DNA from 3 places in the Nonomuraea bangladeshensis genome. Region 2 is predicted to be linked to each of the others. Evidence: riboswitches for the same ligand, from Rfam matches in the RefSeq annotation. Region 2 holds a riboswitch; each other region holds the start of a gene.
The links. Region 2 has a riboswitch for S-adenosylmethionine ahead of thrC (threonine synthase). Riboswitches for the same ligand answer to the same signal wherever they lie in the genome.
Positions count from the first base shown of each region.

Region 1: another riboswitch for S-adenosylmethionine. It lies ahead of ABD292_RS32360 (GNAT family N-acetyltransferase); the one in region 2 lies ahead of thrC (threonine synthase).
Region 3: another riboswitch for S-adenosylmethionine. It lies ahead of ABD292_RS31215 (aminotransferase class V-fold PLP-dependent enzyme); the one in region 2 lies ahead of thrC (threonine synthase).

Region 1 is NZ_BAAAMV010000009.1:618,666-624,763, reverse strand. Features, by position in the region: gene ABD292_RS32380 (hypothetical protein) at 1-371, shown strand, start outside; gene ABD292_RS32375 (VOC family protein) at 434-772, shown strand; gene ABD292_RS32370 (cupin domain-containing protein) at 769-1,164, opposite strand; gene ABD292_RS32365 (GlxA family transcriptional regulator) at 1,217-2,227, shown strand; gene ABD292_RS32360 (GNAT family N-acetyltransferase) at 2,157-2,813, opposite strand; SAM riboswitch class I at 2,807-2,912, opposite strand; gene ABD292_RS32355 (TetR/AcrR family transcriptional regulator) at 2,949-3,608, opposite strand; gene ABD292_RS32350 (anthrone oxygenase family protein) at 3,691-4,158, shown strand; gene ABD292_RS32345 (CU044_5270 family protein) at 4,169-5,008, opposite strand; gene ABD292_RS32340 (RNA polymerase sigma factor) at 5,001-5,573, opposite strand; gene ABD292_RS32335 (WD40 repeat domain-containing protein) at 5,813-6,098, shown strand, end outside.
Region 2 is NZ_BAAAMV010000027.1:24,620-30,717, reverse strand. Features, by position in the region: gene ABD292_RS48320 (MoaD/ThiS family protein) at 96-371, opposite strand; gene thrC (threonine synthase) at 395-1,630, opposite strand; SAM riboswitch class I at 1,644-1,785, opposite strand; gene ABD292_RS48310 (RNA polymerase sigma factor) at 1,865-2,419, opposite strand; gene ABD292_RS48305 (alpha,alpha-trehalose-phosphate synthase (UDP-forming)) at 2,451-3,875, shown strand; gene ABD292_RS48300 (hypothetical protein) at 3,891-4,463, opposite strand; gene otsB (trehalose-phosphatase) at 4,502-5,257, opposite strand; gene ABD292_RS48290 (DUF3263 domain-containing protein) at 5,309-5,608, opposite strand; gene ABD292_RS48285 (S8 family peptidase) at 5,859-6,098, shown strand, end outside.
Region 3 is NZ_BAAAMV010000009.1:408,410-414,507, forward strand. Features, by position in the region: gene ABD292_RS31205 (cytochrome P450) at 1-318, opposite strand, end outside; gene ABD292_RS31210 (TerC family protein) at 318-1,085, opposite strand; SAM riboswitch class IV at 1,200-1,315, shown strand; gene ABD292_RS31215 (aminotransferase class V-fold PLP-dependent enzyme) at 1,359-2,651, shown strand; gene ABD292_RS31220 (DoxX family protein) at 2,675-3,382, opposite strand; gene ABD292_RS31225 (NADH-quinone oxidoreductase subunit D) at 3,521-4,666, shown strand; gene ABD292_RS31230 (DUF3180 domain-containing protein) at 4,744-5,202, opposite strand; gene folK (2-amino-4-hydroxy-6-hydroxymethyldihydropteridine diphosphokinase) at 5,199-5,702, opposite strand; gene folB (dihydroneopterin aldolase) at 5,699-6,064, opposite strand; gene ABD292_RS31245 (nuclear transport factor 2 family protein) at 6,054-6,098, opposite strand, start outside.

The DNA of each region.
Region 1 (6,098 bases), on a different contig from region 2:
TCGGGACGGGGATCAGTAGGTGGGCGGCGCGGCGCAAGGTGGCGCAGATCTACATCGGCCTGGACCACATCACCCCTGTCGGCGTGCAGGTGCGCGCCCACGACCTCATTGAGGCGGGCAGGTTCCGCGACGCCGTGAAGCTGGTCCGCAAGGAGTCCCAGGTGTCCCGCCGCACGGCCGTGGAGGTCGCGAACGTGCTGCGGGACGGCGGGGTCCTGCCGGGGTTCCCGGTCTTCGACCAGGGTGACCTCTCCGCTCAGGTTCGTGCGCTGATCGCGGCCGGGAGCCGGAAGGAGGCCGTCTTTCTCGTACGAACCACCGAGGACATGAGCCAGGCGGAGGCCGAGGCGTTCATCGACTCCCTCCGATGACTCCCGGGCCCGGGCGTGGTCTTCCTCATGAGACGACCGAACTCATGAGGAGGAGCGATCCCGTGGACCTGCACAGCGTGGTGTGCGTACGTGACCGGACAATCTCCCTGAAGTGGTACGAAGCCTTCTTCGGCCGGCCGGCGGACGAGATCATCGGCGAGGAACACCTGTGGCAGACCGGCGAGAACGCCTGGCTCGTCATCGACGACCGGCCCGTCCGGGCCGCCCGCGTCGGAGGCGCCATGATCACGTTCGGCGTGACCGACCTCGATGACATCCTGGCCCGCCTGGCCGCGCACGGCATCGAGCACGAACCGGTGGAGACCTACCCCAACGGGGTGCGCCACGTCGAGATCCTCGACCCCGACGGCAACAGCATGTCGCTCGCACAGCTCCCCTAGAAACCGAGCGGGCGACCCGTCGTCGCGTCGACGTGATCGGGGATCTCGGCGTGGCGGTCGCCGACCGACGACGTCCCGGTGGGCTCGAACATGAGGATCGCCGCCCCGGCGGGCGCGGACGGCCGGTGCTCCGTGCCGCGCGGGACGGTGAACACCGAGCCCGTGGGCAGCCGGACCGTACGCTCCCCGCCGGGCTCGCGCAGCGCGATGTCCAGCTCCCCGTCGAGCACCAGGAAGAACTCGTCGGTGTCGTTGTGGACGTGCCAGACGTGCTCGCCCTCGACCTTCGCGACGCGTACGTCGTAGTCGTTGACCCGCGTGACGATCCGAGGGCTCCACAGGGCGTCGAAGGAGGCCAGGGCCTGGCTGAGTGCGATGGGTTCGAGGTTCACGAGTGCATCCTGACCCACCGGACCCGCCCGGCGTGAGTGCTAGGAATAGCACATGCCGCAAGAATCCTCGCACACCGCCTCGGACGCGCACCGGGTCGTCGTGATCGTGGACGAGAACTCCAACCCCTTCGAGCTGGGCTGCGCGACCGAGGTCTTCGGCCTCCGTCGGCCCGAGCTCGGCCGCGACCTGTACGACTTCCGCCTGTGCTCCCCCGAGCCGCGCACCCTGATGCGGGACGGGTTCTTCACCCTCACGGGCGTCGCCGGCCTGGAGGCGGCCGACGCGGCGGACACCCTGATCGTCCCGAACCGTCCCGATGTCGAGGTGCCCAGAAGAACCGCCGTGCTCGACGCCGTCCGCCGGGCGCACGCGCGTGGCGCCCGCCTGGTCGGCTTCTGCAGCGGCGCCTTCACCCTGGCCGAGGCCGGGGTGCTCGACGGGCGCCGGGCCACCGCGCACTGGCAGTGGGCGGACTCCTTCCGCGCCCGCTTCCCTTCCGTCCGCCTTGAGACGGACGTGCTGTTCGTGGACGACGGCGACATCCTCACCGCCGCGGGCAGCGCGGCCGCGCTCGACCTCGGCCTGCACATCGTCCGCCGCGACCACGGCGCGGAGGTCGCCAACTCGGTGAGCCGGCGGCTGGTCTTCGCCGCCCACCGCGACGGCGGGCAGCGGCAGTTCGTGGAGCGGCCGGTGCCCGAGGTGCCTGACGAGTCCCTGGCGCCCGTACTCGCCTGGGCCCAGGAGCACCTGGACGCCCCGCTCACGGTGTCCGACCTCGCGGCCCGCGCCTCGGTCAGCGCGGCCACCCTGCACCGCCGCTTCCAGGCGCAACTGGGCACCACCCCGCTGGCCTGGCTGACCGGGGAACGCCTCGCCCTGGCCTGCCGGCTGATCGAACGCGGCGAGTCCCGCTTCGAGACGGTCGCCCGGCACACCGGCCTGGGCACGGCCGCGAACCTTCGCGCGCTGATGCGCCGCAGGATCGGCCTCACCCCCCTGCAGTACCGCCACCGCTTCGGCCCGGGCCAGGCGCCGACGCCGAGGCCAGCCGGGTCATGAGCGTCCGCCGGACGGCCGGCCAGTCGGACGAGACCACCGCGAACATCGCCGAGTCCCGCAGCATCCCCTCCTCGCCGGGCGCCCACGACATCGACCAGTTGCGAAGGACCCCCTCGAAGCCGATGCCGAGCTGCTCCAGCGCACGTCGGCACCGGTGGTTGCGGGCGTCGGTCTTCAGATCGACCCGCGCGACGCCGATGCTCTCGAACGCGTACGCCAGCAGCAGCAGCTTCGCCTCGGCGTTGATCCCGGTGCCCTGCGCCGACGCCGCGAGCCAGGTGAAGCCGATCTCGATCGCCCGTAGGGAGTCCGGCCGGTCCGGCCACGGCCGCGGGTCCCAGAACGCGGTGCACCCCACGGCTTTCCCGTCACCTACGCGGATCTGGGCGAACGGCGTCAGCCCGTCCCTGGCCAACTGCGCCGCGACATACCCCCGCATCCCGGACCCTCGGGGAACCAGCGTGAACCCGTAGGACGCCCTGTCCTCCTCGGCGGCCTCCGCCAGGTCGGCCGCGTGTTCCATAGTCAACGGCTCCAGCCGTACCAGGGAACCGGCGAGCACGGGAACGTCGAGCTGAACGCTCATCAGACCTTCCTCATCGTTCCTGGCGTTGGCACCTTGCCCGAGCTGGGCAGGTTGCCGGACCGTCACAGGGCCAGGCCCCTCAGATCCTCTGGATGATCGTCGAAGACCGATCCTTCCCAACGACCGCCGGCAGCGTCAAGCCTGGAGGAGGGTGGCCGCGAGGATCCCGGCCAGCCATTCCTCGTACTCGGCCTCGCTCCACCCGCAGACCTCGGTCAGCTTCTCGAAGTTCTCCGTCGAGGTGAGGACGTAGATCTGCTCGGCCGCCCTGGCAGGAGTGAGGCCCGGCCGCAGGGCCCCGAGCGCGTGCAGATGGTGGGCCGGCCCGTGGCTGCCCTTCAGCCGCTCACGTTCGATGTCGGCCAGGACCTCCTGGAGCCCCGCGTCGGACGGGGAAGCGGCGGCGGCCGCGCGCAGGACGCGGTGCACGGGCTGGATGCGCCGGAGGATCCCGGTGGCCATGGCGGCGTACCGGGCCAGCTTGCGTGCGGGGTCGGGTTCGTCGATGATCGCCTGGACCTCGGGGCGGTCGCTCTGCGGCAGGGGCCGGGCGTCGCCGGCCAGCGTGATGTCGTAGACGAGCTTGGCCAGGGCGGGCTTGCCGCCGGGGGAGGACGTGTACAGCGTCTGGAGCGCCACCCCCGCCTCGCGGGCGACCTCGGCCATGGTCGTGTCCGCGTAGCCCTTCCTGATCATGAGTTCCCGCGCCGCGCCCGCGATCCTCTGCCGCGTGGCCTCGGCCTGCTCCTGTCGCAGAGCGCTGGAGTAGGGACGGCGCTTCTTCCGCTCAGTCATCGCCAGCCATACTCCCAGAACCATATTGACTAGAAGCCCTTCCAATGAAAGCGTCTGTCTATACCCAACTCCCGGAGATGCGATGTCCTTGGTGCTGACCGCGGCCAGGATGGTCGCGCTGCTGCTGATCGGCCTGTACGCGGGCGGCGTCGTCTTCGTCCTCCTCGCCCCGTCCGTGGCCCGCCTGCCGGGACCTGCCTACGTCCGGTACTGGCAGGCGCTCAACGTCGACTACGGCCGCGCCATGCCGCCGCTGCTGCTGGCCGGCATCGCGGCGCTGATCGTCGCGGCCGCCCTGTCGTGGCCCCGCGGATGGTTCGCCTTCGGCCTCACCGCCGCCGCCCTGATCCTGGTGATCCTCACCGTGGCCCTCACCCTGGCGGGCCTGGAGCCGCTCAACCGGCTGGCGGACGCCTGGGACCCCGACCTCCTGCCCGCCGACTGGGAGGAGAGCCGCCGTCGGTGGCTGAACCTGCACCTCGTACGGACCGCGTTCGCGCTCGCGGCGTTCGCCTCCCTGATCACCGTCCAGACCTTCGACCGCCCCTGAAGAGCGGCCTTCAGCGCGGGAACTCGTCCGTCCACCCGGTGGTGACGGAGATGTACGAGTTGCTGATCGCCGCACCTCCTTCGGCGGTCAGCAGGATGGTGGCGCGCGTCACCCGGGCGGCCTCAGGATCGACGACCATCTTGACCTCCACCTTCCCGGAGAGCGGGATCACCAGCTCCTGTCCGTCCTCGACAGGCCCCACGTTCCTGACCCCGGGGGTGGTGGCGAGGGCCTCGAATGCCGCCGAACGGACCCGCGCGGGCGTCGGCAGCTCCGTGATCAGCTCGATCAGCGGGGAGACGAGCTCGCCTTGCCGGTCGGCAGGGAACATGGCGCTGTCCTGGCGGGGCAGCCCGGCGATGTGCTCCTTCAGCTTCTCCGGATCCGCCGGCAGCCCTTCGAGCTCCTCGAACCCGATCTCGGCGCCCATGAGTCTGAACGGCGCCGGGTCCTCGACGACCGAGCCGGGCGTGGCGGACGGCTCGTTCCTGGACCAGTGGCGGCCGTCGCGGGTGGTCCAGCTCTCCTGCACATGGGGCCCGTCCGGGCCCTGGAACGTACGCTTGATGTGCCAGTAGGTCCCCGTCCCCTGGGAGACGTGCTCGGCGCTGGCCGCCGCCATGAGCAGGACGTCCCTGCCCGAGACCGGCGCGGCGGCGGGCTGGAACACGCCGGCGACGATCACTGCGGCGGTCACCGCGGCGGCCACCGCCATGCCCAGCACCGGCAGGCGCCGGCGGGCGCGGCTGCGCCTCATCCTGTCCCGGAGACGTTCCCGGCTGCGGGCGACCGCCTCGGCGGACGGCTCGGGCTTGGCGAGAAGGGTCGCGACGGCGTCCAGGTCATCCACGGGCGTTCTCCTTGTCGATGATAGCGACGATCTTGCTGCGGGCCCGGCTGAGCCGGGAGCCCACGGTGCCGACGGCGATGCCGAGCGCCTGAGCCACTTCGTCATAACTGAGCTGGCCCAGGGCCACGAGCAGCAGCACGTCGCGCTCGCCGCCGGACAGGGCGGCCAGCGCCCTGGCCAGATACGGCTGCATGCGCTCGGCGGCGACCGAGGTGACGACCCGGTCCTCGTGGCCTTCCACGACGGGCTCGGGTCCCAGCTTGGCCAGCGCCTTGTAGTGGCGGGTCTCCTTGCGGCGGTGCCTGGCGATCAGATTGGTGGCGATGCCGAACAGCCAGGGCCGAAGGTCTCCGCGTTCCGGGTCGTACCGGTCGCGCCGGTCGAAGGCCAGCAGGAACGTCTCGGCGGTGAGGTCCTCGGCGATCTGCGTGTCCAGGCGGCCCGCGACGTACAGGTAGATGTCGCGGTAGTAGCGGTCGTGGACGGCGGTGAACAGGTGGGGGTCGCGCCGGTACCGGGCGACGAGCTCGGCGTCGGTCACCTGTTCGCTCGCTTCGGCGCTCACGTTCTTGTCTCCGGCATGCGGTCTGCCTTCTGGGTCTGCGGTCTCGATCACCCATCCTTCGCCGCAGCCCGGAATCGTCTTCCCACACGCCGGCGGCATGCCCGAGGTTTTCGGGACGTGTCCCTTTATAGGCGTCTAAGATGCGCGGAATGTCGTCCCTGCCCCGCCATGAGGCACCGATCAGCCGTCCCGCTGCCTGGCGTGTGCAGCCGACGTGGACCAGTCTGCTGCCGAAGGGCGTGAAGTCATGCCCGCCGCTGGGCTCCGCGGAGGGCCACACCACTTATGTGTCGGCGGTGGTGACCACGGTCCTCGACGGCCGTCCCGTGGCGGTCACCGGGAGCGGCGACAACACCGTACGGGTCTGGGATCTGTCCACCGGTGAGCTGATCGGCGCCCCATGGACCGGTCACACGAACACGGTGCGGGCGCTGGCGATCTCCGTGCTGGACGGCCGTCCCGTCGTGGTCAGCGGTGGTGACGACGGCACCGTACGGGTGTGGGAGCTCGCGTCCGGCAAGCCGG
Region 2 (6,098 bases):
GCATTTGTTCGCAGTGCGGGTACTTCAACGTTTGAATAGGCCCGAAAAGCAGAAGGCGCCCGCTTGGGGCGCCTTCCGTGGAGTCGTACGGGCACTCAGCCGCCGGCGACCGCCGGGATGATGGAGATCTGCGCGCCCTGAGGGACGGCGGTGTCCAGGCCCTCGGCGAAACGGACGTCCTCTTCCCCAACGTAAACGTTGACAAAACGCCGAATCTTGCCCGATTCATCCAGAATTCTCGCGCCGATGCCCGGGTAGTCGGCATCGAGCTTGGCGAGCACGTCACGAAGAGTCGCGCCTTCGCCACTCACTTCCGCGTTTCCGCCGGTGTAGGTGCGCAGAATGGTGGGAATCCGAACAGTAACGCTCATGGTTATCTCGCCTTTCCTGGTTGTCAGACAGCCGCGCGGAACGCGTCGAGAGACGGCTTGATCACGGCGGTGGGCCGCGACGACTCGCCGGCGATGGCGTCCAGCGTCTTCAGGCCGTCGCCGGTGTTGAGGACCACGGTCTCCGCCTCGGGGTCGAGCCGCCCCGTCTCGACGAGCTTCTTGAGCACGCCCACGGTGACGCCGCCCGCGGTCTCGGCGAAGATGCCCTCGGTCGAGGCCAGCAGCTTGATCGCGGCCACGACCTCGGCGTCGGTGACGTCCTCGACGGCCCCGCCGGTGCGCCGGGCGATGTCCAGCACGTACGGGCCGTCGGCCGGGTTGCCGATCGCCAGCGACTTCGCGATGGTGTTGGGCTTGACCGGCTGGACGACGTCGTGCCCCGCCTTGTAGGCCGCCGACACCGGCGAGCACCCGGCGGCCTGCGCCCCGAAGACCTTGTAGGGGGTGTCCTCGACCAGGCCCAGGGCGATGAGCTCCTTGAAGCCCTTGTCGATCTTGGTGAGCTGCGAGCCCGAGGCGATCGGGATGACGATCTGCTCAGGCAGCCGCCAGCCGAGCTGCTCGGCGATCTCGTACGCGAGCGTCTTGGAGCCCTCGGCGTAGTAGGGCCGCAGGTTGACGTTGACGAACCCCCACTTGTCGCCCAGCGGGTCGCCGATCAGCTCGGAGCAGAACCGGTTGACCTCGTCGTAGGTGCCGTCGATGCCGATCAGCTTGCCGCCGAACACCCGGGCCATGGCGATCTTCGCCTCTTCGAGGTCGGCCGGGATGAACACGCAGGCGTCGAGCCCGGCCCGCGCCGCTGCGGCGGTCACCGCGCCCGCGAGGTTGCCGGTGGAGGAGCAGGAGAGCGTGTGGAAGCCGAAGCTGCGCGCCGCCTCGACGGCGATGGCGACCACCCGGTCCTTGAAGGAGTGGGTGGGGTTGCCGGAGTCGTCCTTGACGTGCAGGGACTTGATGCCGAGCGCCCGCCCGAGGTTGCCCGCCCTGACCAGCTTCGTCCAGCCGGGGTTCATGTTGGGCTTGCTCGCGACGTCGACGGGGACCGGGAGCAGCGAGCGGTAGCGCCAGATGTTGGCCGGGCCCGCGGCGATGTCCTCGCGGGTCACCCGGCCGAACTCGTAGGCCGCTTCGAGCGGCCCGAAACACTCCAGGCACGCGAAGCTCGGCCCGAGCGGGTAACGGGCGCCGCACTCGCGGCAGGACAGAGCGACGGCAGGACCAAAGTCGTGCGACATGAAGCGAGGCCTTCCCTCATCTTCGCCCACGGCCACCTTGACCGCGAACCGGAATTGGCACCTTGTCCCGGTCGGCCTCGCCAGGTCGCGAGTCGAAAGCCGGGAGGGTTGCCGGGGCTTCGCAGGGCCGGTCCCTCCACCCCTCTGGATGAGCTGTATGAAGTTGTTGCACACGACTCTACCCGCCGAAGCGGCGGGAACGACCACCTGTCTCAAAGAATGAGACGGGGCGTCTCACCGATAGTCGTCACCCAGCGCCGCCTGGACGTACTTGCGCGCCTGGTGGATGCGCGACTTCGCGGTGCCCAGCGGGATGCCGAGCTGCTCGGCCACCTCGTTGTAGTCGAGCTGCACGATGTCGCGCAGGACCAGCGCCTGCGCGAGATCGGGCTTGTCGGCCTCCAGCGCCTCCATCGCGTCGAGCAGGTCGAGCCGCGAGCCGGCGATCACGCTGACCCGCCGCGCGTCGGGCTTCTGCGTCGGCAGCTCGTCGGAGGTCTGCTCGGCCGCCCTGCGCTTCAGCGACCGGTAGGTGGTGCGCGCGCAGTTGGCCGTCACGATGTGCAGCCAGGTGCTGAACCTGGCCCGCCCCTCGAAGCGGCCGATGTTGCGCGCCACCGCGAGCAGGGTGTCCTGCGACGCCTCCTCGGCATCCTGGTGGTACGGAAGAATCCGGGAGCAGTGGCGCATCACATCCGGCTCGATCCTGGCCAGCAACTCGCCGAGCGCGCGATGATCTCCAGCGGCGGCGGATCGGGCGAGTTCCTCGGTTAGCTCATCAAGCGCCATAGCTGCGATCCTATGATCGGAAGGAGCTTCGATGAACAGCGTCCTCGTGGCCTCCAACAGAGGGCCGGTCTCCTTCACCGTCTCCGACGACGGTGTTCTCATCATGAGACGGGGCGGCGGCGGTCTCGTCTCCGGGTTGTCCGGGGTCGCCAAGGACGACGGGGTCCTGTGGGTCTGCGCGGCGCTGTCCGACGACGACCGCGGCGCCGTGCGCCTGTCCCCCGGCGGCCGGCTCGACCAGGCCGGCTACGACACCGGGCCGCTGCGCATGCTCGACATCCCCGCGACCACGTTCCACCGCGCCTACAACGCCGTGGCCAACTCCACCCTGTGGTTCGTCAACCACCTGCTCTACGACATCCCCAACGCGCCCAGCTTCGGCATCCGCTTCGCCCGCGAGTGGGAGTCCTACCGCGACTACAACGGCGCCTTCGCGCTCGCCCTCGCCGAGGAGGCCGGCCACGGCGCCCGCGTGATGGTGCAGGACTACCACCTCACGCTCACCCCCGCCATGCTCAGGGCCGAGCGGCCCGACCTGCGCATCGCGCACTTCAGCCACACCCCGTGGGCGCCGCCCGAGTACTTCTCGCTGCTGCCCGACGAGGTGGCCGGCGAGGTCCTGGAGGGCATACTCGGCGCCGACCACGCCGGGTTCCTGGCCGAGCGGTGGGCGGCGGCGTTCATGGACTGCTGCGAGGCGGTGCTCGGGGCGGAGGTCGACCGGGCGGCCCGCAGCGTCACCCACGAGGGCCGCACCACCAGGATCGGCGTCCACAGCCTGGGGGTGGACGGCGCGGCGCTGTGGGAGCGGGCCGGCGAGCCCGACGTCGAGTCGCACATCACGGCGATCAGGGAGCAGGTCGGCGACCGCCGCCTCATCGTCCGCATCGACCGCACCGAGCTGTCGAAGAACATCGTGCGCGGCCTGGTGGCCTACGGCGAGTTCCTGGCCGCCCATCCCGAGTGGCACGGCCGCGTGGTGCACCTGGCCTTCGCCTACCCGAGCCGGCACGACCTGCCGGAATACCGCGAGTACACCGCCTCGGTGCAGCGCTGCGCCCAGGAGATCGAGAACGAGTTCGCCACCGAGGACTGGGACCCGCTCATCCTCAACGTCCACGACGACTATCCGCGGTCGCTGGCCGCGTACCGGATGGCCGACGTGCTGCTGGTCAACCCCATCCGCGACGGCATGAACCTGGTGGCCAAGGAGGGCCCGGTGCTGTCGCCGCGCTGCGCGCTGGTGCTCTCGCGCGAGGCGGGCGCGGCCGCCGAGCTGGGCCCGTACGCGCTGATGGTCAACCCCTACGACATCAGCGGCACGGCCGACGCCCTGCACAGGGCGCTGGTCATGCCGGAGGACGAGCGGCGGGCGCGGCGCGACAAGCTGCGCGCCGCGGCCACCGCCCTGCCGCCCCAGAAATGGCTCGCGGCCCAGCTCGACGCCCTCGGCTGAGCCACGATCGCGCGCTCACCGCCAGTCGGCGTGCTTGAGCGTGTCGGCCAGGCCGGGGGTGTTCCACTGGTCGACGACCAGGATCTTGCTCTTCGGCAGATACCACTCGCGCTGGGTGAAACGGGCCTTGATCGCGGTGCCGCTGTAGCTCGTGCAGGTGGACTTCCAGGCGTTGTACGTGGCCTTGTGGCCGGGCCCGACCTGGCGTAGCCCCCGCGAGCCCTTCGGGCCGATGCTCTCGCCCCACTTCTCGTTGAACGGGCACGGCTGCACGTCGCTCGCCGTGTAGTACGGGTTCTTGCCGGTGTAGGGGCCGAAGCCCTCCGCGCCGTACTTGATGAAGGACGGCCCGAGAATGTAGAAGGAGTCGCACTCCGGCGTCCGCCAACCCCGGGCCTTCCCGCACTTGCCGGTCACGACCTGCACGTTGTCCGGGCCGAAGCGGTGGACCACCCACTGGATCGGGATGTAGAGGGTGAGCCCGGCACGCAGCTTCAGCTCCTGGGCGGGCGCGGCGTGGGCGGGGAAGGCGCCGGCGGCGAGGGTGACGGCGGCGGTGGCGGCGACGGCGAGGTAACGCTTGATCATGAGCCCGACTCTAGAGAACCGGACTTGCAGTCCAGTCGTCAACGGCTGAACGCCGACGCCAGCTCCGCCAGCAACGCCAGCACGCCGTCCGGGCCGTCCACCACGATGTCGGCCCGCTCGGCCAGCGCGGTCACCTCCGCCGAGCCGCTGCACACGGTCACCCCGGGCAGCCCGGAGGACCGTACGGCGTCGAAGGCGGCGAGGTCGCCCAGGTCGTCGCCGGCGAACAGCACCGAGCGCGCGTCCCGCTCGGCCAGGAACAGGCCGAGCGCGTGCCCCTTGTCCATGCCCGGCGGCCGCAGCTCCAGCACCATGCGGCCCGGCTCGACCACCAGCCCGTGCCGCTCGGCGAGCCCGGCCAGCGGCTCGCGCAGCGCGGCCAGCGCGCCCTCGGGGTCGGGGGCGCGGCGGGTGTGCACCGCGACGGCCCGGCCCTTGTCCTCGACGGTCACGCCCTCGACGCCGAGCGAGTCGAGCAGCAGCGGCAGGTCGGCCTTCGCCCGTGGCACGCCGGCCGGCGGGGGCGGCGCGGAGATCCGGCCGTTCTCCCAGCGTTCGAAGCCGTAGTGGCCGAGGATGACCAGCCCGGGAACGTCGGCCAGCCCCGGGCCCAGCTCCAGCGCGGTGGCCGGCGGCCGGCCCGTCACGATGGCCACGGCCCCCACGTGCGCGCCGAGCTCGGCGAGCACCGCGGGCGCCTGGGGGTGGATCACGGCGGCCGCCGGATCGGGCACGATCGGGGACAGGGTTCCGTCGAAGTCGAGCCCGATCACGGCCCCGGCGGGGTCCTTCAAGATTGCTTCAATTCCAGGGATGTTCTCCACGCGCCTGCCGTACCCAGCAGGTCAGGGGCGCATGCCAAGCCTTCTGGCCGCGCGGTCGCGCTGCCGCTCGGCGCGCACCCTGCGAAGCCGCTTGACCAGCATGGGGTCGTGCTCAAGCGCCTCCGGACGGTCGATCAACTCGCCCAGCATCTGGTAGTAGCGCGTGGCGGAGAACCCGAAGGTCTCCTTGATGGCCTGCTCCTTCGCGCCCGCGTAGCGCCACCATTGGCGTTCGAAGGCGAGGAGCTCGATGTCGCGTTCGGTCAGTGGTTGTCGGGACGGCTCGTGGGCAGCATCGTCACCGCTGAGGGGTGCTCCCATGGTGTCCTCCTCTGAGGGGACGGGTGACGGTCCCGTCACCCGCACGGCCCGTGGCCAATCGTAATGTGCTGAGCTCCCGCGCTGCGGGTATGTCCCGACTTTCGCCTACGAGGTAGCAGAAAAGCCCACAGAACGGAACTACTCCGCGTATCGGGCTGTTTACCGAACCGTCGGATTGCGGTGGCGGCCGCGTGTCAGAATGCCGGTCAGTTCGAGCGTTCCCCCCTCTTCTCCCCGCTCGAGGTCCTCCGTGCACCAGCTCTCCTTCGCGCTGCCACGCCCGGGTCGCGACCGCGCCGCGGCGGGCCCCGCCGCGATGAGGAGCCTCCTCGCCGTGGCGCTGACCATCTGCTGCGTGCTCGCCGTCCCGGCCTCCGTGACCGCCGCCGGCGGCGCCAGGGCCGGCGACAGGATCGGGGCGGTCGCGCGGGCCGGGCAGTGGCAGCTCGGCGCGCTGCGCCTGCCCGAGGCGTGGCGGCGCAGCGAGGGC
Region 3 (6,098 bases), on a different contig from region 2:
CGTGAACGCCTTCGACACCAGCCGGCGCAGCCTCGTGTGCACCGGCGGCTCGACGTCCAGCATGCCCGCCCTGATCACCCGCCAGAACGGCTCCTGGAACTCCGGCTCCTGCTGCCTGCCGAACTCCTCGTGCGTGGCCACGTGCAGGTACGACCGGCCCAGGCGGCGGTCCCTGAGCAGGGCGTTGACGTCCGCGTGGCGGGAGACGAGCCACTGGTTCGTGGGCTCGTAGTAGCAGACGGGCCGCTCGCGCCGCAGCTCGTCGTAGACCGGGTACGGGTGGGCTACGAAATCCGGATTCCAGGGGTCAAAGCGCACTATTGCATCTTAGGAGGCTCCCCCTCCTGCTCGGCAGCCTCCACCTGCCGCTGCCTGGCGTTCTTGCTGCGCACCCGGATGTTCAGCAGCTCCACGACCACCGAGAACGCCATCGCGAAGTAGATGTAGCCCTTCGGGATGTGCTGGTCCAGCCCCTCGGCCACGAGCACCACGCCGATCAGCACCAGGAACGCCAGCGCCAGCATCTTGACGCTCGGGTGCTGGTCCACGAAACGGCTGATCGGCCCCGAGGCGAACAACATCACCAGCACCGCCACCACGACCGCCGCGATCATCACGCCGAGCTCGTCCACCATGCCGACCGCGGTGATGACCGAGTCCAGCGAGAAGACCACGTCCAGGACCATGATCTGCACGATCACCGACGTGAACGAGACGGCGGCGGCGTTCTTGCCGTCCTTGCCCGCCGGGCCGTCCATGGTGTGACCGATCTCGGTGACGCTCTTGCCGAGCAGGAAGAGCCCTCCCAGCAGCAGGATGAGGTCGCGCCCCGAGATCTCGTGCCCGAGCACCGTGAACAGCGGCTCGGTGAGCTGCACCACCCACGACAGGCCGAGCAGCAGGAGCAGCCGGCTGACCAGGGCCGCGGCCAGACCGAGCACCCGGGCCCTGTCGCGCTGCTCGGGCGGCAGCTTCCCGGCCAGGATGGAGATGAAGATGATGTTGTCGATCCCCAGGACGATCTCCAGGGTGACGAGGGTGAAGAAGCCGATCCAGATTTGGGGATCGGCGACCCAGTCCAACATCTGCATACCTCCGTGACACGCGGGCCGAGAACTTTTCGGGCACAACGCATTACCCGCCGCATAAGTTCACGGGCTTGCGTCCGGCCGCGGGGTGTCGGTTATAGTGCGGGCGTAGGTCATGAGTGCCAGCGACAAGCCCCGGCTAGCTGGCCGGCAACCCTCGCGTCCGCGGCGGGGTGCCCCGGGTGAAGACCTGGTCCGTCACGAGGTGTGGCGGGCAAGCGCGGGCTCCGAGGCCGTTTCCTGGGGTCCGATGACCCGAGGAGCAGTGCTGTGCCCACGCTGACGATCTTCAACGACGCCGCCGCCCCCGCCGAGGCCCCCGCCGCCGCCGCGCCGGAGAGCGCCCGGCCCATCCCCGCCGTGGTCGGGGCCGACCTGGAGGTGCCGGTCAAGGGCGGCCGCCTCGTCCGGTACGCCAACCTCGACTACGCCGCCAGCGCGCCCTGTCTCGAGCCGGTCAGCGCCGCCGTCGCCGCCGCGCTCCCGGCCTACTCCAGCGTCCACCGCGGCGCCGGCTACGCCTCCCAGCTCACCACCGCCAGGTACGAGCAGGCCCGCCACACCGTACGGGCGTTCGTCGGCGCCCGCCCCTCCGACGCCGTGATCTTCACCCGCAACACCACCGACGCCACCAACCTGCTGTCCCGCTGCCTGCCCGCCGGCACCACCGTCGTGGTCTTCGACACCGAGCACCACGCCTCGCTCCTGCCCTGGGGCGAGGCCGTCCGGCTGGCCCCGCCCGCCTTCCCCGGCGAGGCCGTACGGGCCGCCGACGAGGCGCTGGCCGCCATCGACGGGCCCAAGCTGCTCGTCGTCACCGCCGCCTCCAACGTCACCGGCGAGCTGTGGCCGATCGCCGCGCTGGCGCACATCGCGCACCGCCACGGGGCGCGCATCCTGGTGGACGCCGCGCAGCTCGTGCCGCACCGGCGGCTCAACCTGACCGCCCTGGACCTCGACTACGTGGCCTTCTCCGGGCACAAGCTGTACGCGCCGTTCGGCGCGGGGGCGCTGGTGGGACGCGGGGACTGGCTGGCGGGCGGGGAGCCGTACCTGAAGGGCGGCGGCGCGGTGCGCGCGGTGGGCGAGGAGGCCGAGTGGCACGAGGACCCCGAGCCGCGCCACGAGGCGGGCACCCCCAACGTGCTCGGCGCGATCGCGCTCGCCGCGGCCTGCGACGCGCTCAGCGCCACCGGCTGGACCGCGCTGGTGCGCGAGGAGGAGCGGCTGCTCGCGCGGCTGCGGGCCGGGCTCGCCACCATCGAGGGCGTACGCGAGCTGGCCCTGTGGGGTGACGACCACCCGCGCGTGGGCATCGTGTCGTTCACCGTGGACGGGCACACGGCGCGGGAGGTGGCCGAGGCGCTGTCCGGCGAGTACGGCATCGGGGTGCGCGACGGCAAGTTCTGCGCGCACCCGTTCGTCCGGCACCTGCTGGGCACGGCCGACGGCGGGTGCGAGGACGGCACGGCCTCGGCCGTACGGGCCTCCATCGGCATCGGGACCACGCAGGAGCACGTGGACCGGCTCATCGAGGCTCTGCGCGCCATCGTCTCCCGCTGACCGCGGGCGACCCGGGCGCCCGGTCAGCGGTTCGGCGGCTTGCGGTGCTCCGGCTGGTCCTCGGAGACCAGGGCGTCGATGTCGCGCATGTCCGCGTCGTCGAGGCCGCCCGCGTGGGTGCGCGGCGCGGCCGGCTGCCGGGGGGGCTCCGGCCGCTCGGCGGGCATCCCCGGCTCCGCGGGCGTCATCGGCCCCCCGGCGCCCGGCTGGTAGGCGCCCTCCGCGCCGCCGGGTCTGACGTTGACGTTGGACGGGCCCGGACCCATGGCCGGGCCGCGCCGGTGCTCGATCAGCTCGTCCTCGGCGACCCGCTGCCGCGCGCGGCGCCGGAAGATCGCGCCGAACAGCCCGTCCAGCCCGATCCGGCCGCCGCCGAGCGCCAGGAACAGCAGGCACAGCGCGCCGAGCGCGCCCGCCAGCTCCCATCCGCCCTCGCCCACCAGGACGCCCCTGTTCCCGTGCACGAAGACGATCGCGCCGATCATGTCGATCAGCAGCAGCAACGCCACCGGCCGCACCAGCAGCCCGAGAATGAGGAAGACGCCGCCGACGGTCTCGACCACGGTGGCGAAGCCGGCGGCCGCGCCGGGCAGCGGGATCCCCATCCCGCCGAACATCTGCGTCGTCGCGCCGAGACCGCCCTGCCACTTCTGCAAGCCGTGCGCCACGAAGATCACACCGGTGACCACCCGGGCGATCAGGGCCGCCACATCGAACACAACTCTCTTCATGGTGCTTCTCCCCCCGTCTCCCGTCTTCTCCCCACGACCACCCCAAGTCCCCGCAGGTGCGGCGAATCCGTACCGATCCTTGACCAACGACCGTGCCCCGCGCTGGCTCACCTCCATGGACGGTGGGAGCATGGCCGTATGACGGAACGTGTGGTCGGGATGGGCGCGGGCGCGAAGGAGCTGGCCACCGAGGACATGATCCTCAACATCGGCCCCCAGCACCCCTCGACGCACGGCGTCCTCCGCCTCCGGCTCACGCTCGACGGCGAGCGCATCGCCACCGCCGAGCCGATCATCGGCTACATGCACCGGGGCGCGGAGAAGCTGTTCGAGGTCCGCGACTACCGCCAGATCATCATGCTGGCCAACCGGCACGACTGGCTGGCCGGGTTCGCCAACGAGCTGGGCGTGGTGCTCGCCGCCGAACGCCTCCTCGGCATGGAGCCGCCGGTGCGGGCCGTGTGGGCGCGCACCCTGCTGGCCGAGCTCAACCGGGTGCTGAGCCACCTCATGTTCCTCGGCTCCTACCCGCTGGAGCTGGGCGCGATGACGCCGATCTTCTACTCCTTCAACGAGCGCGAGCGCATCCAGGCCGTCATGGAGGAGATCTCCGGCGGACGCATGCACTACATGTTCAACCGGGTCGGCGGCCTCAAGGAGGACCTGCCGCTGGGCTGGCTGGACCGGGTGTCGGAGGCCGTCGCCGAGACCCGCCGCCGGGTGCCGGTCATCGAGGACCTCATCCTGCACAACGACATCTTCGTCGCCCGCACCAAGGGCGTCGGCGTGCTGACCCGCGAGCAGGTCATGCAGTACGGCGTCAGCGGCCCCATCGCCCGTGCCTCCGGCGTCGACCTCGACCTGCGCCGCGACGACCCCTACCTCGCCTACCCCGAGCTGCCCGTCAAGGTCGTCACCCGCGACGCCGGCGACTGCCAGGCCCGCTTCGAGGTCCTGTTCGAGCAGGTCAAGGTCTCGCTCGACCTGGCCGACATGTGCGTCGAACGGCTGCGCTCGCTGCCGCCCGGGCCAATCAACCAGCGGCTGCCGAAGGTGCTGAAGGTGCCGGAGGGGCACACGTACGCGTGGACCGAGAACCCGCTCGGCATCAACGGCTACTACCTGGTCTCCAAAGGCGACAAGACGCCGTGGCGGCTCAAGCTGCGCTCGGCCTCGTACAACAACGTCCAGGTGCTGCGCGAGATGCTGCCAGGACACCTGGTGGCCGACATGGTCGCCATCCTCGGCTCGATGTTCTTCGTCGTGGGGGACATCGACAAATAGCGCTCAAACCCGGGACGGGCCGACGCCCGGCGCGCGCCCGGCGCCGGCCTGCCGGACGAGCAGGACGGCGACTGGCGCTACCGGGGCTTCTGATCCTCCGGGTCCTTCGGCACCCGGCAGGCGTGCTCCAGGTAGAGCGCCGCGACCACCAGCACCACGCACGCCGCGAACGACCCCGTGGCGATGAAGAACTCCGAGCGCGGCGTCTCGCGGTCGAGGATGCCCACCGTGTGCAGCGCGAAGCCGGCGAACCCGCCGCCGAAGGCCGCCCCCGCGTACGCCGACGCCTTGGCCAGCGCCGCCAGCCGGGCCACGGCCAGCGGCTCCACCGGCTTGGTGCCCGGCTTGCGGGCGATCCTGGCCTTGGTGATCCAGCCGCTGTAGCCCTCGCCGAGCGCCAGCAGCAGCAGGGTCGGGATCGCGGTCCACGGCAGGAGCCACGCGATGTCGCCGTAGAACCGGTGCAGCAGCGCCCAGGTGAGCAGTGCGAGAACGACGAGGATGCCGACCAGGTGGCCGGGGTGCGTGGGCCTCAATCGGGCCTCTGCAAGGTCAGGTCGGGCCGCGGCCGCACGCCCTGCCGGTCGAGCCCGGCCAGCAGGTCGACCACCCGGCCGTGGCCGGGCACGACGGCCGCCGGGTCGGCCTCCAGCCAGGGCACCAGCACGAACGCCCGCTCGTGCGCCCTCGGGTGCGGCAGCGTCAGGTCGGGGTCGTCGCAGACGGTCTCGCCCACGACTATGAGATCGACGTCGAGGGTGCGCGGCCCCCAGCGCTCGGCGCGCTCCCGCCCGAAGGCGTTCTCGACGCTGAGCGCCCGCTCCAGCAGCGTGCGCGGCTCCAGCGTGGTCTCGGCGACCACGATCGCGTTGAGGTAGGGGTCCTGCCCCTCGGGGCCGCCCACCGGATCGGTCTCGTAGACCGGGGACGCTTTCACGAATTTGAGGCCCGGCGCGTCGAACAGGGCGTCGACCGCTCCCTGGAGGATCTGGAAGCGGTTGCCCAGGTTGCTGCCGAGCGCGATGACGGTCTTCATACGCGACTCCGCTCGATCGTCACGACCACGTCGTCGAAGGGCAGCGGGATGGGCGCCGCCGGCTTGTGCACGCTCACCTCGACCTTGACCACCGGCTCGTACGCCAGGCAGACCTCGGCGAGGCGCTGCGCCAGCGTCTCGATGAGCTGCACCGGCTCGCCCGACACCACCCGCGTCAGCTCCTCGGCCAGCTCGCCGTAGTGGACGGTCGCCGTGAGGTCGTCGCCGGCCGCGGCCGGCGCGGTGTCGAGGAACAGCGTGGCGTCGATCACGAACTCCTGGCCCAGCTCGCGCTCGGCCGGGAGCACGCCGTGCCGCCCGCGGGCCCGCAGGCCCTTGAGCGCGATGCGATCAAGGCTCAAGCTCGCCGTCCTCCTCCTCGTCGTCGTCGCCCTG